3 regions of the Devosia sp. T2-14 genome follow, and region 1 is predicted to be linked to each of the others. Evidence: riboswitches for the same ligand, from Rfam matches in the RefSeq annotation. Region 1 holds a riboswitch; each other region holds the start of a gene.
What was found. A riboswitch is a leader RNA that binds a small molecule or an ion and turns the genes downstream of it on or off. The one in region 1 is predicted to bind cobalamin.

Region 1 (9,613 bases):
CAGCGCCCGGATCAGCGAGGCCTCGCCCGGCCCCTCGCCGCGCGGAACGCGGGCCAGCGCCACGATCAGATCGCGCTCAAGCGCGCCCTGCGGCGACTGCCCGAACACATGCAACCCGTCGCGGATCTGCGCTTCCTTGAGGTCGCACAGGAAATTATCGATCTTGATCAGCGCTTCGGTTTCATCCTCGGGCAGCCCGATATCGCGATCCAGCCGCGCATCGCGGGTGAAATCGAGAATACGCCGTTTGAGATCGGCCAGCCGTCGCCGGTCCATACCCGATGCCGCATAATATTCATCGAGCAGCGCCTCGAGATCTTTCAGCGGCCCATAGGTTTCCGCCCGCGTCAGCGGCGGCACCAGATGATCGATGATCACAGCGCCGGTCCGGCGCTTGGCCTGCGTACCCTCGCCGGGATCATTGACGATGAACGGGTAGAGGTGCGGCAACTGCCCCCACAGCGCATCGGGATAGCTCGCCGCATCCAGCGCCGTCGCCTTGCCCGGCAGCCATTCGAGCGTGCCGTGCTTGCCGTTATGGATCAACGCATGCGCCCCAAACTCATGCCGCAGCCACAGGTAGGCCGCGATATAGGCATGCGGCGGCACGAGCAGCGGATCGTGATAGCTCAGCGTTTCATCGAGCTGATATCCGCGCCCCGGCTGCAACAGCACCGCCACATTGCCAAACATCAGCGCCGGCAGGTGGAACACATCCCCCCGCACAAACGGATCGGCCTCCGGCGCGCCCCAACGGGCCGTCACCGCCTCGCGGATCGCCTCCGGCAGTCCCGCCAGCAGCTCCGCATACCGCTCCGCCGACAACACCGCCGCCGACACGCCCCGCTTGGGGTCCGCATTTGTCGGCCCGGATTGCAGGAGGGCGATGAGGGTCTCGGGGGTAAGTGCCTCCGGAGTTCCGGTGGCATAACCTGCCCCATCCAGCGCCCGCAGCATCTCCAACGTCGAGGCCGGGGCATCATATCCAACCCCATTCGCCAGCCGGCCGTCGCGCAGGGGATAGTTGGCGAGGACCAGGGCAATCTTGCGCTCACCACGCGGCGTGGCGCGCAGGCGGGCCCAGTTGGCGGCGAGGGTTACGGCCCGGTCGATGCCGGAATGATCGGGGGCATAGGCGCTCAGCGGCACCTGGCAGCGTTCGTGCCAGACGGCGTCGGCCTTGTGACCGACCAGCAGCCCGCCGAGGCGGCCATCCACTTCGGGCATGACGAGATACATCGCCATATCCTTGGACGAGAGCCCCTGGCTATCGGCCAGCCACTGCGCCTCCGAGCGGCCTGACTGGACCAGCTGGATCACCGGCGCATCGGAACCCGAGAACGGGTTGGCGCTGGGCGCCAGACCATCGATACCGAGCGCGAAAGCGGTGAGGTTGAAAATCGCCGCCGGCGGAAAGGCGGCCAGCGCATTCTGCACGAAGCGGACGCAGGCCGCTTCCTTGAGCGAGGAGACCAGCAGCGGCACCGGCGCGAGGCCACGCGCCTCGATCGCGGCGATCAACGCTTCGATGGTCGCAGTCCCCGCCCCTTCGAGCGCGGCGCGATAAAACAGGATCGGAACATGGGCTCGACCGTCGCCGTGCAGGGCGCGCAGGCCGGCTTCGTCGGTCATGCCAGTCGCGGGATGCCACACGCCGAAGCGGGCGAAGGGCTGAGGTGCAGTTTCAGCAAGAAATCCGCCAGAAATCTGCAAGCTTGCTGCACGACCATGCGTGCTGGCGGCGAGCGTGTTGAAGGCCCGCAAAATCGTATCGGCATTGTCGGGGCCACCGGCAATGAACAGGGAATGCAGGCGTGTCCAGTCATCGGGATGGACGCTGGAGCGCTCTTGCAGGATGGGATCGGGGTTGGCATCGCCAGGCAGCAGAACCAGCGGAATTCGACGATTTCTGCACAAAGCCGTCAGCTCATCGACGCCATATTGGAAATAGGCGGCGCCGCCGATAAGGCGCAACACGACCAGCCGGGCATGGGCCACGGTCTGCTCAAGCCACAGGTCGACCGACAGATTATTGGTCAGCCGCAATGTGTTGGCGAGGCGGAGTTCGTCCTCGCCCGCCCGGTCGGCGGCGCCGGCCAGCATGGCCAGCTCGCTATCGGCGGAAGAGGCGAAGACCAGCGCCCCGGGGCGCTGGTTGAGGTCGATGGCTTCGCCTTCCTGTTGGATAGCGCCGGCCTGTGCAGAGAGTAAGTGCATACAGTGTCAGGCTTTTTTCAAAAACTCGGTGCGCAGCACGAGACCCTTGACCTTCTCGGCATTGCACTCGATTTCGGCGGTATCGTCGGTCAGGCGGATATTCTTGACCAGGGTGCCGCGCTTGAGCGTCACCGAGGTGCCCTTGACCTTGAGGTCCTTGATCAGGGTCACGGCATCGCCATCGTTGAGCTGGGTGCCGTTACTGTCCTTGGTGATTTCGCTCATTGCTCGCTCCTAAGCTGCTGCCTGTTCTAGGCTTTTGGTGATGGCGCCGTGGTCGAGCGGCGTCTCGCCGATCACCACAAGCGCCGTATCGCGCACTTCGCCATCCTTCCAGGGACGGTCGAAATAGGCGGTGACACGGGGACCGACGGCCTGGATGGCCAGCCGCGCTGCAGCGCCGGGAACCGCAGCGAAACCCTTGAGGCGCAACACATCGTGGTCCCGGATGGTCTGCTCGATCACCGCCAGCAGCTGATCCTTGCCAGCGATTTCGGGCAGGCGGATCGAGAAGCTGTCGAAGTCGTCATGCTCATGGGTTTCCCCGCCATGCTCGAGCTCGTGATGGCTGGGCCGGTTGGCGATATCGTCCTCGCTGCCCATGCCCATGCCGAGCAGTGCCGCGATATCGACATGGCCGTTGCGGGCGCGGATCAGGCCGACGCCGGGGCGCATTTCGGCGCGCAGGTTGGCCTCGACCTTGTCGAGCATTTCCGGCTCGACAAGGTCGGATTTGTTCACGATCACAAGGTCGGCCACCGAGAGCTGGTCCTCGAACAGCTCGCCCAGCGGGGTTTCGTGGTCGAGCATTTCGTCCTGGCGGCGCAGGGCGTCGACGGCGGCTTCGTCGGCGGCAAAGCGGCCTTCGGCGAGCGCTGCCGCGTCGGCGACGGTGACGATGCCGTCGATGGTGACCTGGGCCTTGATCTCGGGCCAGTTGAAGGCGCGGATCAGCGGCTGGGGCAACGCCAGGCCGGAGGTTTCGATGACGATGTGATCGAACTTTTCGGGGCGGGCGAGCAGCGCCTGCATGGTGGGAATGAACTCGTCGGCCACGGTGCAGCAGATGCAGCCGTTGGACAGTTCGACCATGTCCTCTTCGCGGCAGGTCTCGTCGCCACAGCCGGCAAGGATGTCCTTGTCGACGCCGAGGTCACCAAACTCGTTGATGATCAGGGCGATACGCTTGCCCTTGGGGGCGTGCGCGAGCAGGTGCCGCACGAGAGTGGTCTTGCCGGCACCGAGGAAGCCGGTGATGACGGTGGTGGGGATCTTGGTGGTCATGCGAGGGCTCCCGCGGGGTTGGCGCTGCGGGCAGCGAGAAGGTCATTGAGCTTGCCGAAGACGGTGCCCAGGATCAGCCAGAACACCAAAGCGGTGCCCAGGGTGGCGGCGGCAAATTCAGCGGCGAGATGGGCCGGAACGGCGCTTGGTTCATCGGGCGCAGCAGGGGCGCCGATGATGTGCGGGATAACCACGAGGGCGATGGCGATCGCAAAGGCCCAGCCGGCGCGGGTCTTGGCGAGCAGCAGCATGGCGCCGCCGGTGGCCAGGGCCGTGCCCGCCCACCAGATCTGGCGCGGCAGCACTTCGGCCGCCGGCATGCCCGGCAGTTCGGGCGGCAGGCCATAGGCCGGGGCCAGCGAGAAGGCCGCAAAGCCGGCAATGCCCCACAGGAACCCATTGGCGAAAGTGATCGGAATGCCGGCAAACAGCGAGACGGCGCCGATGACCAGCGCGAAGCCGGCCGCGGCGAGCAGGGTCGCCAACGTCGTATAGGCGGTGCGCTCGAAGCCATCCTGCGGCGCCCACTCCTCGGGCTCGGCGGCCGTCGTGGCAGCGGCGTCATGGGTGTGCTCGGCCTCACCCGGACCGTGGCTATGCCCGCCTTCGCCCTCGAAGGTCTCGGCATGCAGGATCAGCGGCGTGATGCGGAACTGCTGGATGGCGGCATTGACCAGGCCAGCACAAAGGGCTGCGACAAGCGCAGCAAAAAACAGATTGCGAAACATGATGGTTCTCTCTGTTCTGCCTTAGTGGCAGGGGAAGCCCATGGCATGACGGGTGTCGTGCGCGCCGTTGTGCAGGCGATAGTCGCCCGCAAAGCCGGTGCCGACCAGCAGGGTCAGGCCAAGCATCAGGGCCAGCGAGCCTGCGATCAGGCGCTGGGAGAGAGAAAGCGACTGGATACCAGTCGAAACGTTGGTCGCGGTCGTCATAGCAGCACCCTCCGTGCGTAATGGTTCTGGGCGTTGAGCCCGGCTAAGGTGCTGGCAGGTCTCCTGGCTCACGGTGATTGCCGCTCCCCTCGCCTTCCCGATCGCTCGCGATCAGTGGCCTTTTGAGAGGAGCGCACCGCTTACAGTTGCGGGGGCAGCCACGGTTTTGCGCCCTGATGGGTACGTCGCACCGTGTTCCCTTTCCTTCCTGCCGGATACGGCGGGAAGGGTATCCCCTTGCCACTACGGACGCGGGGAACCAACACAAGACCAGAGTTACGCCGCCCGAGGGGTGCGGGTCAATCAATGGATTCAGGCTGGGGATAGTCGGGGGGCGCCGATGATCGGAAACGGCTCCGAATGGCAAGGGCAAAGCGAGTGGCACAGTGTCGCCGAACCCGCCCCGCCCGCCACCGGCGACTCACGATATGAGTGAGGCAAAGGAGACCCCTATGAAACCGATCAAGTTCAGCCGCGAAGAAACCAAGGCCATCGTGGGCGAGATCCAGGACTATTTCCGCGACGAGCTGGACCAGGATATCGGCGCCATCCCAGCAGAAATGCTGATGATGTTCTTCGTCGACAAGATGGGCGCGTATTTCTACAACCGCGGCGTCTATGACGCCCAGGCGCTGATCCGCGAGCGCATGGACAGCCTGACCGATGATATCTTCGGACTGGAGCAGCCAACCAAGAATCTGCGCTGAAATCCGCTTTCGCGGCGCGCCGGCCATGGCTAGATAGCCGGGCCGGAGTTGCCGGTGATTTCAGGAGGAAGCCTTGGGCTTCAACGTCGCTGTGCTGGCCCCGATCGGGCTGCTGATCGCCTCAAACGTCTTCATGACCTTTGCCTGGTATGGGCACCTCAAATTCCCCGCAGCCTCGCTGTGGGTCGTGGTCATGGTGAGCTGGGGCATCGCGTTCTTCGAATACTGGCTCGCCGTTCCGGCCAATCGCATCGGCTACGGCGTCTATTCCGGCGCCGAACTCAAGACCATCCAGGAAGTTATCTCACTATCGGTCTTCGTGCTGTTCAGCGCGTTCTACCTCGGCGAGAAGCTGACATGGAACCACGGCATCGGCTTTGGGCTGATCGCCCTTGGCGCTTTCTTCATTTTCCGCGGCCCATTGAAATAAGGGCGAGGGGCCCCCCTCGCCCCATCAAACTAGTTCAGGCAATCAACGAGGCTGGTGGCCAGCCCGCGCAGCAGCTCGGGATAAAGGTTGGGCCCTTCGGTCAGCGCACCACCTTCGGGATCGAGCACACCGGCCTTGGCGCCGGTATTTTCAGTAATGGCACCGATGATGGCCGGCTCGAAATTGGGTTCGGCAAAGACACAGGTGGCGCCCAGCTCGGCGACCCGCGCCTTGAGCTCATCGATACGGGCGGCGCCCGGCATCACGTCCGGCGTGACGGTGACCGACCCCGCCAGGTTGAGGCCGAAGCGCGCCTCAAAATACTGATAGGCATCGTGAAAGACCACGAAGGGCTTGTCGGCAACCGGAGCCAGAGTGGCGGCGATTTCGGTCTCCAGGACCGCCAGCGCCGAGATTTCTGCGGCGGCGTTGGCCTCGTAAGCAGCGTCATTTTCGGGGTCCGCTGCGGCAAGGGTCGACGCGATCTGCGTCACCATCAGCGCGGCATTTTGTGGATCGAGCCAGAAGTGCATGTCAGCCTCAGCATGATCGTCGTGGTCGTGATCGTGGTCATGCGCTTCGCCCTCTCCATGCTCATGGTCGTGGTCATGAGCGGCGAAGGCGCCGCCCTCGCGCATGGGCAGCATGGTGATTTCAGGGTTATCGGCCAGCTCAACCACCTGCGCCTTGACCGCCAGTGTATCGAGCGCCTTGGCAAGGAACAGCTCGAGCCCGTCGCCGGTCCAGAACACGATATCGGCGGCTTCCAGCGCCCCGGCATCGGAGGGCTTGAGCGCATAGGTGTGCGGCGAGGCCGAGCCCCGCACGATGAGGGTGGGCTCGCCGACACCGGCCATGACCGCGCTGACCAGTGAATGCACCGGCTTTATGGATGCCACCACATTGGGCGCGGCCATGGCGCTGGTGGTGAGCAAAGCTGCTGATAACAGCGTGAGCGGGGTGAGCAGATGCATCGGCGGACCTCGTTTGACGGCGTGATATGTTATGTTATTACGCTTGCAGCGGTGTTATGCTATAACGTATTGAAGAGCGTCAAGGGGTAATTTGGGGCGGCGATCCATGATCCGGCCACGACGCGCTCCCGCTGAAACGGATGATCTTATGGATGCCTCGGCAACGAAAGAAACGCTAATCACGCTCAGCAATGCGAGCGTTACCCGGGGTGGGCGCACGCTGGTCAGCGGCGTGGACCTGACGATTTCGCGCGGCGAAATCGTCACGCTGATCGGCCCGAACGGCTCGGGCAAATCGACCACGGCCAAGCTGGCAACGGGCGTGCTGAAGCCCACCACGGGCACGGTGACGCGCCAGGCGGGCCTGCGCATCGGCTATGTGCCGCAAAAGCTGGCCATCGACTGGACGCTACCCCTCACGGTCGATCGGCTGATGACCCTGACCGGGCGCTACAGCAATAGCGAAATCGAAGCGGCACTGACGGCCGTCGGCGCGGAAAAACTGAGCAAGGCGGCGGTGCAGGAGCTTTCGGGCGGCGAGTTTCAGCGCGTGCTGTTTGCCCGCGCGATGATCCGCCAGCCTGATCTGCTGGTGCTCGACGAACCAGTGCAGGGCGTCGACTTCTCCGGCGAGGTGGCGCTCTATGACCTGGTGCGCAAAATCCGCGACACCACGCGCAGCGGCATCCTGATGATCAGCCATGACCTGCATGTGGTGATGGCCGAAACCGATACGGTGATTTGCCTCAATGGCCATGTCTGCTGCCGTGGCACGCCAGCGGCAGTGAAGCGGAGCCCGGAATATCTGCGGCTGTTCGGCGAACGCGCGGCGGGATCGCTGGCGATCTATCAGCACCATCATGACCATGAACATGACCCGGACGGGCATGTGCATCCCCATGATGAGCATGCGGTTCACAGCCACGCACACGACGGAGCACGCTAATGTTCGGTGACTACTTCTCTCGCGCCCTAATTGCCGGCGTCGGGTTGGCGCTGGTGGCGGGGCCGCTGGGCTGTTTCGTCGTGTGGCGGCGCATGGCCTATTTTGGCGACACCATGGCCCATTCGGCGCTGCTAGGTGTGGCGCTGTCCATCATTCTCTCAATGAACATGACGCTGGGCGTCTTCGCCGTGGCAGCCCTGGTGGCAGGGGCGCTGATCGTGCTGGAAAAGCAGGCGACGCTGTCGACGGACGCGCTGCTCGGCATTCTCAGCCATTCGACGCTGGCGGTTGGCCTCGTGCTGGTGGGGTTCCTGACCACGGTGCGCATCGACCTGATGGGGTTCCTGTTCGGCGATATCCTGGCCGTGTCGGTTGAGGATATTGCCATCATCTATGGCGGCGGGATTGCTATCCTGGCCATCTTGATCCTCGGGTGGCGGCCACTGCTGGCGTCGACCGTCAGCCCCGATCTGGCCGAGGCCGAGGGCTTGCGACCTGAAGCCAGCCGACTGGTGCTGATGATCCTGATGGCATCGGTCATCGCCATTGCCATGAAGCTGGTGGGTGTGCTGCTGATCACCTCGCTGCTGATCATCCCGGCAGCAACGGCGCGCCGTTTGAGCTCCACGCCCGAGATGATGGCGGTGACGTCAGCCGTTCTGGGCGCGCTGGCCGTGGTGGGTGGCCTGTTTGGCTCGCGCACCTGGGACACCGCCTCTGGCCCTTCCATCGTGGTCATGGCTCTATTCGTATTTCTGGTATCGCTGGCGATTCCCGTTTCGCGACTGTTTGGCAGGAGAGTGACTCATGGCGCATAGCCACGACGTTCCGGTTGATCTGACCCGCAATCAGGGGCTGGTGCTCGGCACGCTGAGCCAGTCAGTCGGCCCTCTCAGCGCCTATGACATTCTCGACCGGCTGCGTGCCGATGGGCTGCGGGCCCCGTTGCAGGTCTACCGCGCGCTCGACAAGCTGGTGGAACGTGGCCTCGCGCATCGGCTGGAATCGATCAATGCCTTCGTCGCCTGCGCAGACGAAGATTGCCATCGCGCCGGGCTGATCGCCTTCGCCATCTGCGGCAGCTGTGGCAAGGTGGATGAATTCACCGACGCGGTAATCGAGGAGCGGCTTGGCGACTGGGCCGGCGCCAAGGGCTTCAAGGTGGAGCGCACGACTATGGAAATCCGCGGCAAATGCGCGGAGTGCCTGAAGGCGGCTTAGGCGGAGAGCCCCCCACCTAACCTCCCCCTGGTAGGGGGAGGGACCACCCGGTGAATGGGGCGAAATCTCGCACAGGCTCGATCTGTTCCTCCCCCTACCAGGGGGAGGTTAGGTGGGAGCCTGCGCTAAGCCCCAAACCGCAGGAAATGTACGGCGGCGGCGCCGTATTCGCGGCGGTCATCCAGCGTGAAGCCGGGCGGAATTTCCACCGTGGCGTCGACGCTTTCCTCGAACACGATGGTCGCATCGGGAGCGAGCCAGCCATTGGCGGCGATGCCGGCCAATGCCTTCTCGCCCAGGCCCTGGCCATAGGGCGGATCAAGGAACACCAGATTGAACTGGCCGAACGTGCCCGGCGTGCCCAGATCGGTGGCATCGCGGCGCAGGAGCTTGGTGACGCCCCCTGCCCCGAAGGCCTCGATATGGTCGCGGATCAGTCCCCGGCCCTCGGCCCCAACCTCGACAAAGGTGACGTGGCTGGCGCCGCGCGACAGGGCTTCCAGCCCCAGCGCGCCGGTACCGGCAAACAGATCGAGCACGCGCACACCCTCAAAGACCGGGCCGATGCGGCTGGCGAGGATGTTGAACATCGATTCGCGCACGCGGTCGCCCGTCGGACGAATGGAATCGTCCGACGGCGAGCTGAGGGCTTTACCCCGGAATTTACCGGCAACAATGCGCATCGGTTAGGCCTTGGGGCGACGCGGTGCGGAGGGCCGGCCGGCGCCGCCGGACGGACGACCACCACCGGATGGGCGACCTGCGCCACCCGGACGACCTGCACCGCCCGAAGGACGGCCAGCGCCACCTCCAGGCCTGCCGCCAAAGCCACCCGACTTGCCGAAACCGCCGGGACGCGGGCCACGGGCGGGAGCAGCGCCATCGCGCTTGGGCATTGG
Region 2 (9,613 bases), 1.5 Mb from region 1:
GGCGCGGGCCAGGCGCTCGACCGCATCGACGGTGCTGGGGCCGGGCTGGCCCTGCACGGAATCGATGAGGATGAAGCGGTCGTTGAGAATGGCGGGGACGTTGGCGATGGCCGGGGTGGCCTTGAGCGTCGCAATGCGGGCCTGGCCGAGTTCGGTATCGGGATCGGCAACGACCTGGCCGCCGGCGGTGCCGGAATAGAAGACCACGATGAAGTCGGGCTCCCGCTCGGCCACCTGCTCCCAGCTCACTTCGCCATAGCGCTTGGCCACATCGGCAAAGATGTTGTCGCCACCGGCAGCGGCCACGGCCTGCGAGAGCAGGGTATTGCCCAGCACGCCATTGGGTGCGGACTCGCCGCCATTGTAGATGAAGACCGAGAGTGGCTCGGTGCCTTCGAGCGCCGTCTTGACTGCATCGAGGCGGGCGGAAAGGCTCTCGACAACCGTCTCGCCGCGCTCGGCGACGCCGAAGATCGTGGCGACCGAGCGGATTTCGGCGAAGAGTTCATTGAAGCCGAAGCTGCCGAGATTGCAGCCCTCGACATTGAGGCGCGTCTGCATGCCCAGATCGTGCAGCTGGTCGCGGGTGTGGCGGGACTCGCTGAAGCCGTCGGGATAGCCGGCATAGACAAAGTCCGCCTCGGCATCGAGCAGTTCCTCGGTGGTGGCGACCAGCGGGGAGAGGACCGGAATGGTCGCATAGGCATCGGCATAGGCCGGGCTGATCTTGAGATTGGCCATGTAGGAGGTGCCAGCCATCTGCCCTTCGAGGCCCAGCGCCAGCATCAGTTCGGTGGCGTTGTTGGAAAGCGTCACGGCGCGCTGCGGGGCGGCGTCATAAACGGTGGCGACGCCGCAATTGTCGTCGGTGACCGGGAAGGTCTGCGCCGAGGTGGGCGCGGCCAGCAGGAGCGCGCCGAGCGCCAGTGCGCTGCCGAGCCTGATACTGCGTGAGAGAATAGTGGTCATGGCGTGTCCTTTGGTTCGCTTGAGATCGGGGGAAGGGCTTGGAGGGCGGGCAGCACTTCGTGCCCGAACAGGGTCGACATGGCTTCCGCCTCGTCGTCGGCAATTTCGCCGTTGCAGTTGAAGATCAGGCGGATGCTGTCGATGCCGGTCGCGGCGCGCAGGGCGAGGAGCTGCTCCAGGCAATCGCCGGGGCTGCCGGCGATCATCTGCTGGGTGAGGAAAACAGCGGGGTCGATGGGCTTGATGGTGTCGAGCGGCCGGTTCTGGGCAATGGCGTAGCGCCGCCGCCGTTCATAAAGCCGGGGCAGCAGGGCATCGACAGCAGCAAGCGCCACCTGCCGCGTGGGTGCGATGGTGACGTAGCGCGAGATCGAAAAGTCGGCGGGGTAACGGCCGCTCGTATTGCCGGTCAGGTCGTCATAGACGCCAAGCTGGCGCTGCTCGGAGGGTTCAAGGCTGAGCAGCAGGGGCAGCCGGTGGCTGACGCTGAGGCGGATGGTTTCGGGCGTGGATCCGGCCAGGTAGACCGGCACGGTTTCGCCCGGCGCCAGCAGCGGGCCGACGGCATGGCTGGAAGGGGGCCAGACGCTGTTTTCGGGCACAAGGGTTGGCCCGTGCCAGGCCGATTGCATCAGGGCGAAGGATTGCTCGAAGAGGTCTCGCGACTGTGCAGCGTCGATCCCCAGCGCCTGCAACGTGGCAGGGAAGGTGCCCCGGCCAATGCCGAAATCAAACCGTCCGCTGCTCTGCCAATGCAGTTGCGCGACCTGCTCGGCCAGCAGGAACGGATGATAGAGCGGCAGCACCACAATCGAGGTGCCGACCCGCATCCGCTCGGTGCGCGCAAAAATGCTTGCCGCCAAAAGGAGCGTCGAGGGATAGGGATCGGGCGGCTGCTGGAAGTGGAACTCGTTGAACCAGATGCCGTCATAGCCCAGCGCGTCCATGCGGGCGCAATAGGCAAGGACGGCCCGGTGATCGAGCGACTTCGCGCCGCGGGTAAACCCGGCGATATCGACCCTCATGACGAGAGCCCGATCAGATCGTGTGTCGAAAGAGAAAAGTCCTGGGCGTCAAACCGCATCCGGCCGTGCATCCCTGTTCGTGGATGCAGTGACTCGTGTTCGCGCGCAGCATTCTGGCGTGTTCATTGCCTGCCCCCTGCCGGGACACCTCGCCCGACTTCATGGTGTTGCCTGGGCAGGTCTCCTGGCTCGCGGCTCAAACGCCCTTCGCTACCTTCCCGGATCCCGGGGGATCCAGTGGCTTGCTGCGAAAGGCTTGCCGCTTACAGTTGCGAGGGCAGCCACGGTATTGGCCCCTGATGGGTAGTCCGCACCGTGTTCCCTTTTAATCCGCGCGTCATGGCGGAACCAAAGCACTGGTCTCTTCGCATGATGGGGCGGGGAGGGCAAGATGGGTGAATTATATTCATTGACAGGAATATTCTGTTTTGTGAATATATATGAATGAAACAGATAGCGACTGCCTTTGGTGACGACGCACGATGGCGCATTCTCGAGCTGCTGGCCGAGCGGCCGCGCTCGGTTGGAGAAATCGTCGAGATCACAGGACTGCGGCAGCCGCAGGCGACAAAGCACCTGCAGACCCTCGCGCAGGCGGGGCTGGCAACGGTGTTTCCGCTCGGCCAGCGCCGGGTCTATGCCATCGAAACCGGACCCCTGTTGGCAGTGCGCGGCGGGCTGGACGAGCTGCTGGCAACGGCGGAAACGCATCGTGGGGCGCGGGACATCGTCGAACGCTATTGGGCGGCCATCCAGGCCGACGCCACAGAGGCCGACAGGGACCGCTGGGCCGATGGGCGCAGCTTTGTCTTCGAACGCACCATGCCGCACGCGGCTGATCGCGTGTGGCAGCATTGGATCGATCCTGACCTGTTGGCAGGCTGGTGGGCGCCGCCATCGCTCAAGGCTATCCGCTGCCTGATCGAGCCCCGGCCGGAGGGGCGCGTCGTGCTCGACTATGAAGGGGCAGGGGAACACCATCGCTCCGAAGGGCAGGTCGTGCTGGCCGAAGCGCCCAACCGGCTGGTGTTTGACCTCACCGTGCTTGACGCGGCGGGCGGGGCGGCGTTCACGGCGCATTACGACCTGTCGTTGAGCGAAGTCGCCCCCGGCCAAAGTCTGATGCAGCTGGGCATGACCATCACCGAGACGACGGTGGAGGCACTGCCTTTCATCGCCGGCATAGAAACAGGCTGGAACCAGGTCCTTGACCAGTTGCAGGCCGCAGTCGCAGGAACAGGAGCATCGAAATGACCAAGCTGAATGGCCGCCGCGTGACCGCCAATCTGAGCCTCACCCTCGATGGGCGCTATAACGGCCCGGGTGGCGCCACCGACCTCAGCCAGATCGTGCCCTATGCGATCACGGACACGGCGCGGGATCACATGACCCGCATCTGGGAGAATGCCACGACGGCGGTGCTGGGACGGACCAATGCCGAAGGGTTTTTGGGCTTTTGGCCAACCATAGCCGATAATGAACAGGCCGACCCGCGCGATCGCAACTTTGCCAAGTGGCTGGTGGGCGTCGACAAGGTGGTGTTCTCGTCGACGCTGAAAACCAGCCCCTGGGCGCGGACCAGACTGGTCAATGCCCCGGCCGCCGAGGTGATTGCGGACCTCAAGCAGCAGGGCGAGGGCGATATTCTGGTCAATAGCAGCGCCAGCATTATCAAGGCGCTGCTCGCCGCCGATATGATGGACCGGCTCTACCTCATGATCTGCCCCGAAATCGCCGGAAGCGGCGAACGGCTATTCGAAGACGGGCTCCCCGGCGGCAAATGGGCCCTGACGCGCAGCGATGCCGGCAAACAGGGGGAACTCGCCCTGATTTATGATCGGGTCAGGTAAGGCCGGGTCAGGGGTTGGTGTTCGTGCCGAACATAAGCGGTTTCCTCTGCTGGCGGTCCATGGCCGCCGGTCGCTGTTTCTCGCTATAAGGTGTGGAGACGCAGTCCAGGGTGAGGTTTTTCCATGCGCATGTACCAGGTCGATGCCTTTACCGATCAACTTTTTGGGGGCAATCCCGCCGCCGTTCTCGTGCTCGAGAAATGGCTGCCGGACGATCTGATGCTGGCGATTTCGCAGGAGAACAACCTTGCCGAGACTGCCTTTGCCAAACGACGCCCGGACGGAGCGTGGGATTTGCGCTGGTTCGCCCCTGCTCATGAGGTTGATTTCTGCGGTCATGCCACACTGGCAACGGCGCATATACTTTTCACCCAACACAAAGCGGATTCCGATCTTGTCTTTCATACCCGTGTCGGTGAGCTGAGGGTATCAAAAGCAGAGAGGGGCTACCGCCTCGACATTCCCCGGCTGGACCCTGAGCCCATCGAGCGTCTGCCGCCGGAAATAGCGGACATTTTTTCTGAGCCACCCGTCAGTATTTTCCGAAATTTCGAGAACATATTTGCGGACCTCGGCAGTGCAGAGGCCGTCCGCACCTTCGTGCCTGACCTAAACGCAATCGGGAAGCTTGGTTCGGTCGGTCTCGTGGTGACGGGAGTGGAGGCCAGCGGGGAACCGGCAGATTTCGTCTCGCGCTATTTTGCACCCGGAGCCGGTATTCCGGAAGATCAGGTTACAGGGTCCATACATGCAACGCTGGTGCCCTATTGGGGTACGAAGTTGGGCCGTGACAGGCTGATGGCCTTTCAAGCTTCTGCGCGCGGCGGGTGGCTGGACTGCGAGTTGATGAACGAGAGCGTCCAGCTGGCGGGCAATGCCGTGACCTTCATGACAGCGACCATTTCCCTGCCGGACGCCCGCTGACCAGAAGCCGCTTCGTCCGCATTGTGGGCAAGGACCGGGTGAGCAATGAGGCCGCTTCCGACCCCATTGCGGGCGTTTTCCCTAGAGACACCAGCGCCTAAGAGCGGACCTGCTTCATCCACTTGCATATCAGGGCAGATCCGCGACACGTTGTTTCACGCCTCTCAAAGAAGCATTCAGGAGAGTTCGTCGCTTCTGCTCGGCCATACAAGCTTGCGCTCTCGTGTGCCGGCAGGTTGAAGTACTTCTTCGACCTTGTCGGCGTCCGGAGAGTAATTTGACATCGATAGCCATTCTGATTGGAAATGCGGCTTATGAACAAGAGGACGATCTGGCGTGCTGTGCCGAAGACGTGAAGGCCATGACCGCCCTTGTCGAGGCCACTGGGCGTTTCGACAATGTCTACGCGCGGACAGACGTCGATTCAGACGCCATGCGTGACCTACTGCGCACCACTCTTTTGCCTACTGGCGAGTATGAGGAGATATTCTTCTACTTCTCTGGACACGGAGCTCAGATCGGCGGCGACCTCTTCTATTGCGGCACTACTTTTGACGGGGGGAGGCCCAACGAGACTGGAGTGTCACATACCGAGGTGCTGAACTTGCTACGACCTGCCGCGCCCAAGCTGCTCGTGAAGGTGATCGACGCCTGTTATTCTGGTGCGTTGCTTGTTAAGACCCAAAGAACTACGCATCCCGTCGTCAAGGAGGGCTTGCGCAACATTCTGCAATTCTCCTCTTCGAAGGATGATCAGACTTCTTGGGGCGGCGAGCAGTTAAGTGCTTTTACGAGGGCTTTTCTGGAGGCGAGCGTACGAAAGACCGAAGGGACGGTTTACTACTCCGACATTGCCAATACGCTCCGTGACGATTTCCTGGAGAATGACGATCAGACGCCATTTTTCTTCAATCAAGGCACCGGGCGAGAGGCCTTGGTATCGGATGCAGCTATTTTGGCAGGTTTCAAAGAACGCCTTGCGAAGGAATGGGGCAGTTCGACTTCGATAGCTATTGATCACGCATCGCCGGTACCTATCGAACCCCCAGCTACACCGACATTTGAGGAGCTGCTGGAAAGGGCCGAAGAACGGATGACATCGCCAGAGGGCGCAAATGCGTTGGTTGGCCAGATATTTGACGGGGTGCTCGCCACGTTCGATGCGAGCAGCTTCTCCGGACTATTCGAAAAGGATGTTTCCGAGCACAGTTACTACGACGAACCGACTGCGGAGGAGTTCATGATCCGCGTTTTAGCTCGGGAGAGCCGTCCTGATCGACTTGTGACCGCCGAGATTGATCGCGTCAAGAAAAGGGCATCGCCATGGGACTTAGGTTTGTCTGCCCTTACGATGGCGATAAACCCCGAATGGACCGAGGAATACACCCTTTCTTTGAACTGTTCGCTAGACCGTGCACAGCTATGTGTCTCGTTGACGCCTAAGTATCGCTCCCTCCAGCAACTGAAGCTTGTCCTAAGTTGCGCGCCCAGCCTCGATCATTGCTATTTGTTCGAACTTGTTACGCTTCATCCAAGAACGGATTGGGAGAAATTCAGCACATCCGGAACTGAGGCTGTTCGGCGATGGTATAAGCTGGAGTGGAACCAATCCGTGGATCACGTGGTCAAGAAAATCTGCGACGGGTTGACTAAGTCGATCCAAGATCACGTCAACGCGATAGCCAAGCGCCTATCGGACGATAAGGATTAATTGGCAACGGGGGATCCGTCGATCTGAGGCATCGTTTGCTCGGCTGGATGAGCATTTTTGTCGTTGGGCAGCTGGTTGGGTGCACCAAATGACCGAGCACTTTCGTTGTGACTAGGCAAGCACCTCTTATGTCTCCTAGGGCTCCGTTTCATCCAGGAGCGGACAGTCCGCTTCCCACCCCATTTCGGCCATGTCTTACTGCCGCCTCACGGGCTCGCGCAAAAAGACCAGCAAAATCAACAGAAGCCAGAACCGGCCGGTTCTTCCGCTGAAAAACTAACCACTAACCATCAACCAGCAACAGAAGTAGATATCGCTACCGCTCGTCCGAAGCCGCAGAAGAAGCGGCATTCGTACACCGAGGCCTTTGAAAGTTTTTGGGCAGGCTACCCAACCGATAGCCTGATGTCGAAGCTCGACGCGTCAAAAGCGTTCGAAGCGCTGTCTCCCGACGAGCAGGGGCAAGCCACAGCGTCCTTGCCGGCGTTCAAAGCCTACTGCGCCGGGCACCCAGATTATCGACCAGTCCACGCCAACCGCTACATCACCCAGCGCCGGTTTGAGGGCTTCCTGAAGACCCAGACAGCGGTCGATAGCCGCCAGTTCGTCGCCGCGGGTTCGCCCGCCTGGAATGCGATCCTGAGGCTTCGCCGGGTAGACACATTGCCTGCGAGTGATCGCAACGGCTCGCGCGGCTGGTACTTCGACCGCGCAGAGGTGAAGCGGGCCATGGAGCTGGCTGAGCAGCCAGACTGGCGGACGGCGGGTGCAGCATGAGCAAGGACCGCTCCCAGTACCTCGCAGCCGAACGCCACAAGACGAAGGTGGGCAAGCAGCGCAAGGCAGACGCCGAGCTAGCAGCAGTTGCCCGGCGCGTGGTGCGCGAAAGCCTGATCGAGCGCCGCCCATCAGTCCTTCGCTTCCACGACCTTTGCGAAGCCGTCGCAGCAGAGCACACCAAATGAAAGTCCCGCTCTCCCACCAGATCGCCGCCGCCACCCGGCACCGGGACCAGCTCGAGCGGCAGGTTCAAACCGAACCAGAGCTGATGCCAGACCTTCACGCAGCCGAGGCCACCATTCTCACGCTGGCCTTGCTGCAAACCACAGAAACCGAGTTCCGCCAGTTCATGGCGCAGAGGAGATCAGTATGAATTCCAAAGGTGTATTCCGACTTTCGGACATGATCGGGAAGCCGGACACCCAAGCCGGACTGCCCGATGGCTCGTGGGTGCGCGCAGTGCCGGAGCCATACAGTTTCGGGCTGCGCGTCCGACTGCGCTCTGCGTGGGACGTAGTGACGGGCAGGGCTGTCGCCATCGAATGGCCTCGGCACGGTGAACTAGAGCGCGCCCTCCGTTCCCCACTCCCCACCCAAGAAGGATAGGGCAGGACAATGAGCGCAACGATCAAATGGGCGGCCATAGCAGTTGGGATCGGCGCAGCCGCCTTCCTTGCTTATTCGGGCGTGGATGGGTGGGGCTGGTTCCTGCTCGTTGCCGTTCTCGCCATCTGACCACCACCAACTAGACCAAGGGGCAACACAATGGGCAATGACAACTGGTACATCGTGCAGTGCAATCCGAATTGCGAACGCAAGGCGGTTGCCGAGATCCGGCGCGCAGGCTTCCGGGCCCACATGCCGCGCCTCGCCCGGGTGCGCCGCCACCACCGTACAGGCGAGCCGCTGGTGAAACGCCGGCCGCTGCTCGTGGGCTATGTGTTCATGCGCTTCCCGGGTCCGGTGAACTGGTATGCTCTGCGCAAGTGCCAGGGCGTGAAGGGCGTGCTCTACATCGACGGCCACGCCTACAAGATGCCGCGGGAGAATGTCGCCGCGATCATGCGGGCGCAGCGCTCCATGCGGCACGAGGACCAGGACACCAAGGCGGTGCGCCGCGAGATGCGCAAGGGCAGGCTGGACGTGCGGCAGGCGCAGCACCGGGCCAAGATCGGGGGAATGCAGCCGGGCCGCTACATCACCGCGCCCATCAGCGGCGCCGAGCGCATCCTTGCCCGCATTCTATCGGTGACGAAGAAGGGGACCATCAAGGCCGTGGTGCAGATGGAAGACCGCGAAATGCCTGTGGAGTTCACCGACATCGATAACTTGGAATTGGTTGACGCTCCGCGCAAAGCAGCGTAGATTCTGCGTTGGATGATCCGATGTTCTGTAGCGGTTCTCGCCGGTCGGACCCAGCCAACCCACCAGTTCGGCGCTTTCTTTTTTGCGCCCAGAATTCAGAAGCCGCCCAGGAGACTGGAGCGGCTTTTTTTATGCGCGCCGGTACGCATCCACGGAAAAGCCGGCAACCATCAACCCCCTCATGAGGTCCACATGCGTATCCGCTCCTTCATTGGCGCGGCGCTGCTCTGTCTGGCCGCGCTGGCGTTCGCGCCCGTCGCCATGGCTGACCCCGCGCCCGATATCTGTATGCTCGCCCCTGCCCAGACCGCTTCCGTCACCTACGACGTCGCTCCGGCCGCTCCGGCCTGTGCGATCGACGTCCTGGCCGTCCAGTCGCTTGCCGCGCCTAGTCCCGGCGGCGACGAGGGCGAAGCCGCTGGCCCCTGTGCTATCCCCGCGCTGAAAGCGCCCGACTTTGCCAGCTCGCGTCTGCATTTCGACCCGGGCCGCTGTCTGGCCTGACACTGACGGTCGGGCGCATCGGCGCTCGGCCTGTTTCTCCGGTTACGGGAAAACCCCGCAACTCGACAAACAGGCATCCCCCAATTGGGGTATCCAGTTTGAGGCGTCGGAGCAGCTTGCCGGAAGGCCGCGAAGCTCTGAGCTATGGTCCGGATAATGCTCGGCACGCCTCAATCTCTCCCAGCAGGTCGCCCATTCGTGGCTGTCATCGCTGCCCAAACAATGAGCGGGGCAAAAAAATTACCACATTTGAAACCACTAGGGCGCAAGGTGGTTAAGACTCGATAGGGAGGCGCGGCCTTGCGCATCACCGATCAGAATCGTTGACATGCCGGTCTAGTCGTCCTACGAGACACGCACGCTGACAGTGTCAGCAAAGATATAAACGGCGAGCCAGCTCATCCTATAAGTACTGCGATCGTGGTGCTTGGATGGGCTGGTTCCGTTTTTATAGAATGATACAAGCTCGATATGCCATCCTGCTA
Region 3 (9,613 bases), 370 kb from region 1:
ATCTGGACTCCCCGTTCGAGCGCGTCCTGGTTGACGTTGAAGAAGGCGGCGAGACCAAGCACCTGATGGTGTCGGTCCCCGGCAAGAACGGCATCTTCTTCGCTCTCGATCGTGACACCGGCAAGTATCTCTGGTCGCAGGAAACCGTGTACCAGAACTCGGTCACCAAGATCGACGAAGACGGTACGGTTCACCCGAACGAAGACCTGATGGTCAAGGCACTCGGCGAAGAAGCGCTCATCTGCACTTCCGTGTCCGGTGGCAAGCTCTGGCAGGCTGGCGCTTACAGCCCGCTGACCCAGCAGTTCTACGTCCCGCTCACCGAGGCCTGCAACACGGTTTCGGCTACCCAGACCGAGTTCACCGCTGGCAACGCCACCGGCGCAATGAAGTTTGGCCCGCGCGTTCTGCCTGAAGGCATCACCGAGGCTGGCCTCGTGGAAGCCATCAAGGTTGGCACCACCAAGTCGGAAGGCGAAGGCTGGAAGGTCCGTCAGCGTCCTTCGATGACCTCGTCGCTCCTGGCGACCGGTGGTGGTCTGGTGATCGGCGGCGACGCTGGCCGCTACGTCAAGGCATGGGATCAGGAGACCGGTGACGTTCTCTGGCAGCAGCGCCTGAACGCCCCGATCGGCGGTTCGCCGATGACCTACGAGCTCGATGGCGAGCAGTACATCGTGATCCCGACCGGCTTCAGCGCCGCAGCGGGCTCGATCGCCTCGGCCTTCCCGGAAGTTCCGCTTCCCTCGGGCACGGGCAACTCGATCTTCGTCTACAAGCTGCCCAAGAACTAATTGGTGCAGTAATGATTGGAAGGGGGCCGCGAGGCCCCCTTCCTGCTTTCAGGAGACCCAAATGAAATTGCTCACCCGTCTGGCGTCCGTCCTCGCCGTCTGCCTGCTGGCCCTGCCCGCCCAGGCCCAGGTCCTGCCCCAGCAGCTGCTCAACCAGCAGCGCGGTTTGCAGGGCAACAATATCCGCGCCTGCGTCGATGACTTCAGCCCCGGCGGTAAGCTTGACCGCGCCGTGGCCCAGGCCATTGCCGACGCGCTGTTCCTCAAGGTCGAATATGTTCCGGCGCTGCGCGGTTTTCCGCTCGATGGCGACGGCTATCTCGCCGAAATGCAGGTGCACCTGACCAATGACTGCGACCTGCTGATGGGTGTCGCGGTGCAGCCCAATTCTCCATTCCCCGAATGGGCCGCGGTGACCCGCCCCTATGCGAACGTGCCCTTCGTGCTCGCTGTCGCCGACCCGTCCTACACCAAACTGGGCGATATTCCGGTCGGCAGCACCATCGGCACCGCCATAGCCAGCCTGGGTGAACGCGTCTTCGCCACCACCATGCTGCAGCGTCCCAAGGACCAGCGCTGGAAGCGCCTGCCCTATGCCGACAACAAGCTGATGCTCACCCGGCTGCTTGAAGGCAAGCTGGCCGGCATGCTGCTCTGGCAGCCCGCCCTGGCCCAGCTGATGGCCGAAGACCCCGCCGCTGCCAACCTCAAGGTGGCCGCGCTCGATCCGGTGCCAGCCGCCAATGTGCAGGTCGGTGCGCTGATTGCGAGCAGCAACACCTATCTGCGCAGCCAGGTCGACAATGCCATCGCCGAGCTCACCGATGACGGCACCATCACCCAGATCATGGCCGATCTGAGCATGGCGCAGTAGCGTCTAGAGACGGGAGAAATATGGGGCCAGCATCGGCCCCATATTCGGCACGAAGCCGGCAACCAGCGCCAGCACCAGCACGACATTGACCGGCACCACCAGGCGCCGCCATTGCCTGGCCCTCTCCGGCATCGCCGCAAACAGGAACAGCCCGCCGATCAGGCCGGGCAGCGGCAACAGGTTGAGTGGTACCGACATCAGGATGATCTCCTGCAAGGCCACCGCCACCTGCAGCATGGCATAGCCCGCCGTGCGCGGCACATAGGTGGCAATCAGCTGGCGTACGCCATCGAGCAGGGGCACCAGAGCCAGGCTCGCCGCCAGCACGGCCAGCGCAATCCCCACCAGCGCCAGCCGCCCGCCTTTCAGCGATTCCGGCTGCGGCGCGTGATAGCGGATCCAGGTGGTGCGGAACAGCACCGCCATGGCCATGCCGGGCATCGAAATATGATCGAGTGGATTGAAGCTGAAGCGGTCGCCCTTCTCCCCTTCCTCGCGCCGCAGCAGCGCGATCAGCAGCGTCAGCAAGCCGCCCTGAAACGCCGCATAAAGCAGCCCGGCGGCGAGGCGCGACATGATGGCCTGGAGGGAAAGATCGTTGAGAAGGGACATGCTGTTCCGGGCCTTGCTGCGCGAGCCCGCTCTATAGCAGAGCGTCAGCCGAACAAAAATGCAGATGTCGCCCTCGACAAGCCATTGACGCGAATCCCGAACTAGACCACTACATGTAGTGTGTCGTGGTTACCCGGATCGCAAGGACGGGTGATAATAGGGAAGCTGGTGCGAACTCAATGTTCCAGTCCAGCGCTGCCCCCGCAACTGTGAAAGCCCGCATCCCGGGCAAGCCAGATACCTGCCACGACAGGTCAAAACGTCCATGGGCGGGGTGTCCCGATTGGTCGCGTCGCCGCTTGGCCGTCTGGTCATGCCTCTGCGCGCCCTGTTGCCCCCGCCATCCACCTACGGGGGTCCAATGTCGCAGATCACAGCCTTTCCATCCCAATCCGCATCAGCCGAGCCCGGCTATTCCATCCTCAAGCGCAATGGCGGCATCGTGCCCTTCGATCCCGCCAAGATCGCCGTGGCGCTGACCAAGGCTTTCCTTGCCGTCGAGGGACACGAGGCCTCCGCCTCGCGCCGCGTGCATGAGACCGTCGCCCGGCTCAGCGACGAGGTCGCCACCGCCCTCACCCGCCGCGCCAAGGACGGCCGGGTCTTCCACATCGAGGACGTGCAGGATCAGGTGGAGCTGGCGCTGATGCGCGGCGAGCACCAGAAGGTCGCCCGCGCCTATGTGCTCTATCGCGAAGACCGCGCCCGCGCCCGCGCCGCCACCACAGCGCCGGTGGCCGTGGCCTCCGCCCTGCGCATGACGTTGGCCGATGGCCGCCTCGCCCCGCTCGATGAAGCCCGCCTCGCCACCGTGGTCGCGGAAGCCTGCGCCGGCCTCGAGGGCACGTCGCCGCAGACCATCCTCGCCGAGACCCGCCGCAATCTCTATGACGGCATTTCGCTCGACGAGCTGGCGCTGGCCCCGATCCTCGCCGCCCGCACGCTGGTGGAAACCGAGCCCAATTACGCCCTGGTGTCTGCCCGCCTGCTGCTCGACAAGCTGCGCCGCGAAGCCCTCACCTTCGTCTCCGGCCGCCCCGACATGGCGACCCAGGCGGACATGGAAACCCGCTATGCCGACTATTTCCCGGCCTACCTCCAGCGCGGTATCGAACATGAGCTGATCGACCCCGAGCTCGCCCGCTTCGACGTCAAGCGCATCGCCGCCGCCATCAAGCCCGAGCGCGACATGCAGTTCCAGTATCTGGGCCTGCAGACCCTCTACGACCGCTATTTCCTGCATGTCGAACGGCAGGTCTTCGAGCTGCCGCAGGCCTTCTTCATGCGCGTCGCCATGGGCCTGGCCATCCGCGAGATCGACCGCGAGGCCCGCACCATCGAATTCTACGACCTGCTGTCGAGCTTCCATTTCATGGCCTCGACCCCGACCCTGTTCAATGCCGGCACGCTGCGCCCGCAGCTCAGCTCCTGCTTCCTGACCACCGTCGCCGACGATCTCGACGGCATCTTCAAGTCGATCAAGGACAATGCCCTGCTCGCCAAATATTCCGGCGGCCTGGGCAATGACTGGACGCCGGTGCGGGGCCTGGGCGCCCATATCAAGGGCACCAATGGCGAGAGCCAGGGCGTCGTGCCCTTCCTCAAGGTTGCCAATGACACCGCCATCGCGGTCAACCAGGGCGGCAAGCGCAAGGGCGCGGTCTGCGCGTATCTCGAAACCTGGCATGTCGACATCGAGGAATTCCTCGATCTGCGCAAGAATACCGGCGACGACCGCCGCCGCACCCATGACATGAACACCGCCAATTGGGTGCCGGACCTGTTCATGGAGCGCGTCGAGGCGGGCGGCGACTGGACCCTGTTCTCGCCCGATGAAACGCCCGACCTGCACGATCTCTACGGCCCCGCCTTCAAAAGCGCATACGAGGCCTATGAAGCGAAGGCCGCCGCCGGCCAGCTCAAGGTCTCCCGCACCGTCAAGGCGCTCGATCTCTGGCGCAAGATGCTGACCATGCTATTCGAGACCGGCCATCCCTGGATCACCTTCAAGGATCCCTGCAACATCCGCTCGCCGCAGCAGCACATCGGCGTCGTCCACTCGTCAAATCTCTGCACCGAGATCACGCTCAATACCTCCAAGGACGAGGTCGCCGTCTGCAATCTCGGCTCGATCAACCTGCTCGCCCATATCGGTGCCAACGGCCTCAATCTGGTCCTGCTCAAGCGCAGCGTCGACGTCGCCATGCGCATGCTGGACAATGTGGTCGACATCAATTTCTACACCATCCCCGAGGCCCGCAGGTCCAATCTGCGTCACCGCCCGGTGGGGCTGGGCCTGATGGGCTTTGCCGATGCGCTGCAGGCGCAGGGCATTGCCTATGCCTCCGACGCAGCCGTCGCCTTTGCCGATAGCTCGATGGAAGCCATCAGCTACTTTGCCATTTCAGCTTCGGCCGATCTGGCCGAAGAACGCGGCGCCTATGCCAGCTTTGAGGGCTCGCTGTGGAGCCAGGGCATCCTTCCCATCGATAGCCTGGAACTGCTGGCGCAGACCCGCAGCGAGATCAATATCGACCGCAGCCAGCGCCTCGACTGGGAGACCCTGCGCCACCGCGTCAAAACCGTCGGCATGCGCAATTCCAACACCATGGCCATCGCGCCCACCGCGACCATTTCCAACATCTGCGGCGTCAGCCAGTCGATCGAGCCGGGCTACCAGAACCTCTATGTGAAATCGAACATGAGCGGCGACTTCACCGTGGTGAACGCCCAGCTGGTGCGCGATCTCAAGGCGCGGGGGCTGTGGGACGAGGTGATGATCTCCGACCTCAAATATTTCGACGGCTCGGTCGGCCAGATTGACCGCGTGCCGGCCGACCTCAAGGCCATCTACGCCACCGCCTTCGAGCTGGATGCGAGCTGGCTGATCGCCGCCGCCTCACGCCGCCAGAAGTGGATCGACCAGGCGCAGTCGCTCAACCTCTACCTCGCCAATCCCTCGGGCAAGGCACTGGATGCGCTCTATCGCTCGGCGTGGAAGGCGGGCCTCAAGACCACCTATTACCTGCGCTCGCGCTCGGCCACCCATGTGGAAAAATCCACCCTCAAGGGCACCGACGGCAAGCTCAATGCCGTGGCCGTCACCGCACCGGTCATCACCGCTCCGCCCGTCGCAGCGCCTGTCCGCACCGGGCTGATCATGCCCGTCATCGACGGCCCCGCCTGCCTTATCGACGATCCCGACTGCGAAGCCTGCCAGTAACCGCGCCCTCAGTCGTCTCCCTCCCCCTCGCGGGGGAGGTGCAGCTCCGTATTCCCGGCGACATGCCGCTCGCAACAATCAGGAACCCCCAAATGTCCCTCGAATGGACCACCAACCAGCCCAACCCCGCCCGCATCGATCCCACTGGCGGCCGCGTCTCCGTTGACGACAAGGCGATGATCAATTGCCGCGCCGACGTGAACCAGCTGCTGCCGCTCAAGTACAAATGGGCCTGGGAAAAATACCTCAACGGCTGCAACAACCACTGGATGCCCACCGAAGTCTCGATGCAGGCCGATATCGCCCTGTGGAAGAGCAAGGACGGGTTGACCGATGACGAGCGCCACACGCTCAAGCGCAATCTGGGCTTCTTTGCCGCCTCAGAGAGTCTTGTCGCCAACAATATCGTGCTGGCCATCTACCGCCACCTGACCAATCCGGAATGCCGGCAATATCTGCTGCGTCAGGCCTTCGAAGAGGCGGTGCATACCCACACGTTCCAGTACATCGTGGAGTCGCTCGGGCTCGACGAGGGCGAGCTCTTCAACATGTATCGCGAAGTGCCGTCCATTACCGACAAGGCGGCCTGGGCGCTCAACTTCACCCAGCATCTGGATGATCCCGATTTCACCACCGGCACGCCCGAAACCGACCGCGCCTTCGTGCGGGACCTCGTGGCCTTCTACGTCATCTTCGAGGGCATGTGGTTCTATACCGGCTTCGCGCAGATCCTTTCGCTGGGCCGCCGCAACAAGATGGTGGGGATTGCCGAGCAGTATCAGTACATCCTGCGCGACGAGAGCATCCACCTCAACTTCGGCATCGACGTGATCAACCAGATCAAGGCCGAGAACCCCCATGTCTGGATCCCTGAATTTCAGGAAGAGGTGCGCGGCATGATCCGCACCGCCGCAGAACTGGAAGCCGCCTATGGCCGCGATACGATGCCGCGGGGTTTCCTCGGGCTCAATGCGGCGCTGTGCGAGCAATACATGCACTTCATCGCCAACCGCCGCTGCGCCCAGCTGGGCCTGGCCCCGGTCTATGCCGAAACCGAGAACCCCTTCCCCTGGATGAGCGAGGCGATGGATCTCAAGAAGGAAAAGAACTTCTTCGAAACCCGCGTCATCGAATACCAGAACGGCGGCGCGCTCAGCTGGGACTAGCCCACCGTATTGGGCGCCAACGCCTCCCTCCCCCTTTGAGGGGAGGGAGCAAGGGCCTGGAGCTCCGCGAAGCGCCTAGCGCGACCGGAAATACTGCGAAATATATCCGGCCACATCGGCGCTGTCCGACCTGGTCGCCACCGAGGCCAGCGCCGTCTCCACCACTGGGTCCGGCGCCTTGCCGCGCCGCATCTCGGCCAGCGCCAGCGTGTAGTCATCGGCAAATTCGGGATGCGGCTGGAAGCTCAGCGCCGCACCATTGCGATAGGCCAGCCCGGCATTGGGGGTGAAGTCCGAGCCCAGGATCACCTCGGCATCGGGCGGAGCGGTGATCACCTGGTCCTGGTGCGAACAGGCGACATTGAGCGCGGCAGGCGCCGACTGCATGAAGGCCGGACGAGACTTGACCGTGTAGGTGTGGCGGCCGAGCCCCCAGCCCTTTTCGGACTTGCGCACATCGCCGCCCAGCGCATCGGCCATGATCTGGTGACCAAAGCACACGCCCAGCATCGGGGTCTTGTGGCCATAGGCGCTGCGGATGAAGGCGCGCAGCGGATCGAGCCAGAAGTGATCCTCATAGACGCCTGCGGGCGAGCCGGTGATGACAACGCCCTCAAGCGTTGCCGGATCGGGCAGCGCCTCGCCATCGGAAACCGCGACCATTTCGTAGGTAAAACCGGGCCCGGTTGAATCGAACATGGTCTCGAACATCTTGCGGTAGGGGCCGAAGCGCGCCCGCAAGGGTTCCGGCACTTCGCCGGTCTGCAAAATCGTGAGTTTCATGGGGTCAGCAATAACGGCGGGGCCGGGTCCCCACAACAGGCCCGGCCGCATTCCGGCGCTGTTATTTTCGCATGCCGGTTCAGGCTGGCACGAATTTCAGCGCCACCCCATTGATGCAGTAGCGCAAGCCGGTGGGCGCGGGGCCGTCGTCGAACACATGCCCCTGGTGGCCGCCGCAATTGGTGCAGTGCACCTCGGTGCGCTCCATGAACAGGCTGGTATCCACCGAGGTGCCGATGGCCCCTTCGATGAAGGTATAAAAGCTCGGCCAGCCGGTGCCGCTGTCGAACTTGGTCGCGGCGTCGAACAGCGCCTGATCGCAGCCGGCGCAGTGGAAGATCCCGGCGCGGTGCTCGTCATTGAGCGGCGAGGTGAAGGCGCGCTCGGTGCCCTCGTGGCGCAGCACGTCATAGGCAGCGGCGTCGAGCCGGGCCTTCCATTCGTCGTCGGTCAGCTTGAACGGGAAATCGCCTTCGGCGGCCAGCGCAATGGAGGCGGGGCGCAGCACGCCAAGGCCGGTCAGGGCGAAGATGGCAGTGCCACCAAGAAGCAAACGACGGCGATCGATAGTGGTCATTTCTCTTCCCTTCGGTAGTTGCCCCGCGCCCGCTGCGCGGGAGGGAAAGCGGGCAGCGGCGCGGGGCGATTTGACGGTCACATTACGTCCACGGGCGGGGCGATGACACGTCAAGTTATGGTGAGGGGGCATGCGGGGCACGTCCCCTCTCAGGGCGCCGCCGAAGCGGCACCCTGATGGCGCACTACATGGCCGACTTGGGGGTCAGCACGGCGTCGATCACATGGATCACGCCATTGGACTGGATTACGTCGGGAATGGTGACATTGGCGACGGTGCCGTTTTCGTCGGTGACGGTGATCTTGCCGTCGACATCCTTGAGGGTCAGCTTGCAGCCGCCCACCGTATCAACGACATGCTCGCCGCCATCAGCCTTGACCATGCTGGCGATGTCGGTCGACAGCGCCTTGGCCGGGATCACGTGGCAGGCCAGGATCGTGGAGAGCTTTTCCTTGTTCTCGGGCTTGAGCAGCGTGTCGACGGTGCCGGCGGGCAGCGCATCAAACGCCGCATTGACCGGGGCCAGCACGGTGAACGGACCGGGGCCCGACAGCGTCTCGACCAGGCCCGCCGCCTTGACCGCAGCGACCAGGGTCGTGTGGTCAGCCGAGTTGACGGCATTCTCGACAATGTTCTTGTCGGCGAACATGGCAGCGCCGCCGACCATCGGATTGTCCTGGGCCATGGCCCCGCCGATGGAGGCAACGGTCAGCATGGCGGCGACGGAGAGAGCGCGAAGAGAGAGGGTCATTTGATTCAGTCCTTCCTGTGTTTCGTTCCCTTGGTGGGCCGGGACATGGAGAGATACGGAAGGGCGAGAAGCGAAGTTTCAGCTCATCGCAAGAAATCTGGAAGAAATCTGCAAGCATGCAGCACGGTCGTGCTGCTTCAGCAAATTCATCGAAAAACCACCGGCGCTGCCCGCGGACTTGATCCGCGGGCCCCTCTCACCCCCGCAAAGCGCCGAAAGGCCCGCGGATCAAGTCCGCGGGCGGCATCGGTGGGTGGGGTGACACTGAAGACTTCTGAGTGTCAGCCGATCGCAAGAAATCCGGCGATTTCTTGCTAGATCTTGGTGACGGCGCCCTTGGCGACGATGGGGCCATGCGGGTTGCCATCGGGAGAGCCGCCGGCCTGTTCCAGGGTGATCGCCAGCACCGAGCCCTCACCCCAACCCTTGGCGATTTCGGCCGACATGCCCACCTCGCTGCGGGAATTGGCCGGGATGACGCCCATCGACATGGGCGGTTTATCGCCCTGGATGGCCCAGAGTTCGAAATCCTTGTCAGGCACCGGGGCTCCCGACAGCGCGGTCAGCCGCACCATGCCGGTGGCGCTGTCATAAAGGGCCACGAACTTGACATCGCTCCCCTCCTCTTCGAGCGCGGCCACCAGTTGGGTGGTCAGCGTGCCAACAGTCGGCGCAGGCTGGAGCAGGTTGAAACCGACCGCCACCACGGCCACCGCCAGCGCGGCCGCCGCTATACCGCGCCAGACCGCCAGGTTATTCCATAGCGATTGCAAGGGCTTGTCGCGCGCGACGTCGCCAAAGGCCCGCGCCTCGATGGCGGCATAGAGATGGGT

Region 2: it holds a riboswitch for cobalamin, as region 1 does, so the genes downstream of both, ACZ5WT_RS02955 (LLM class flavin-dependent oxidoreductase) here and ACZ5WT_RS10170 (CbtB domain-containing protein) in region 1, are expected to answer to the same signal.
Region 3: it holds a riboswitch for cobalamin, as region 1 does, so the genes downstream of both, ACZ5WT_RS08425 (ribonucleoside-diphosphate reductase subunit alpha) here and ACZ5WT_RS10170 (CbtB domain-containing protein) in region 1, are expected to answer to the same signal.

What each region holds. Positions count from the first base shown of each region.
Region 1 is NZ_AP027921.1:2,064,078-2,073,690, reverse strand. It holds gene ACZ5WT_RS10190 (cobaltochelatase subunit CobN) at 1-2,217, opposite strand, end outside; gene ACZ5WT_RS10185 (alkylphosphonate utilization protein) at 2,224-2,442, opposite strand; gene cobW (cobalamin biosynthesis protein CobW) at 2,452-3,501, opposite strand; gene ACZ5WT_RS10175 (CbtA family protein) at 3,498-4,229, opposite strand; gene ACZ5WT_RS10170 (CbtB domain-containing protein) at 4,251-4,436, opposite strand; cobalamin riboswitch at 4,473-4,715, opposite strand; gene ACZ5WT_RS10165 (DUF2164 domain-containing protein) at 4,889-5,143, shown strand; gene ACZ5WT_RS10160 (DMT family protein) at 5,277-5,573, shown strand; gene ACZ5WT_RS10155 (zinc ABC transporter substrate-binding protein) at 5,603-6,547, opposite strand; gene znuC (zinc ABC transporter ATP-binding protein ZnuC) at 6,696-7,493, shown strand; gene ACZ5WT_RS10145 (metal ABC transporter permease) at 7,493-8,311, shown strand; gene ACZ5WT_RS10140 (Fur family transcriptional regulator) at 8,301-8,714, shown strand; gene rsmD (16S rRNA (guanine(966)-N(2))-methyltransferase RsmD) at 8,840-9,397, opposite strand; gene ACZ5WT_RS10130 (pseudouridine synthase) at 9,401-9,613, opposite strand, start outside.
Region 2 is NZ_AP027921.1:599,883-609,495, reverse strand. It holds gene ACZ5WT_RS02960 (ABC transporter substrate-binding protein) at 1-969, opposite strand, end outside; gene ACZ5WT_RS02955 (LLM class flavin-dependent oxidoreductase) at 966-1,994, opposite strand; cobalamin riboswitch at 2,152-2,362, opposite strand; gene ACZ5WT_RS02950 (metalloregulator ArsR/SmtB family transcription factor) at 2,439-3,248, shown strand; gene ACZ5WT_RS02945 (dihydrofolate reductase family protein) at 3,245-3,844, shown strand; gene ACZ5WT_RS02940 (PhzF family phenazine biosynthesis protein) at 3,968-4,768, shown strand; gene ACZ5WT_RS02935 (caspase family protein) at 5,046-6,479, shown strand; gene ACZ5WT_RS02930 (hypothetical protein) at 6,885-7,256, shown strand; gene ACZ5WT_RS02925 (hypothetical protein) at 7,253-7,444, shown strand; gene ACZ5WT_RS02920 (hypothetical protein) at 7,441-7,632, shown strand; gene ACZ5WT_RS02915 (transcription termination/antitermination NusG family protein) at 8,025-8,624, shown strand; gene ACZ5WT_RS02910 (hypothetical protein) at 8,817-9,128, shown strand; gene ACZ5WT_RS02905 (NYN domain-containing protein) at 9,560-9,613, shown strand, end outside.
Region 3 is NZ_AP027921.1:1,698,152-1,707,764, reverse strand. It holds gene ACZ5WT_RS08440 (outer membrane protein assembly factor BamB family protein) at 1-794, shown strand, start outside; gene ACZ5WT_RS08435 (substrate-binding periplasmic protein) at 856-1,668, shown strand; gene ACZ5WT_RS08430 (hypothetical protein) at 1,672-2,280, opposite strand; cobalamin riboswitch at 2,390-2,543, shown strand; gene ACZ5WT_RS08425 (ribonucleoside-diphosphate reductase subunit alpha) at 2,642-5,503, shown strand; gene ACZ5WT_RS08420 (ribonucleotide-diphosphate reductase subunit beta) at 5,596-6,669, shown strand; gene ACZ5WT_RS08415 (type 1 glutamine amidotransferase) at 6,745-7,452, opposite strand; gene msrB (peptide-methionine (R)-S-oxide reductase MsrB) at 7,532-8,020, opposite strand; gene ACZ5WT_RS08405 (fasciclin domain-containing protein) at 8,214-8,744, opposite strand; gene ACZ5WT_RS08400 (anti-sigma factor) at 9,095-9,613, opposite strand, start outside.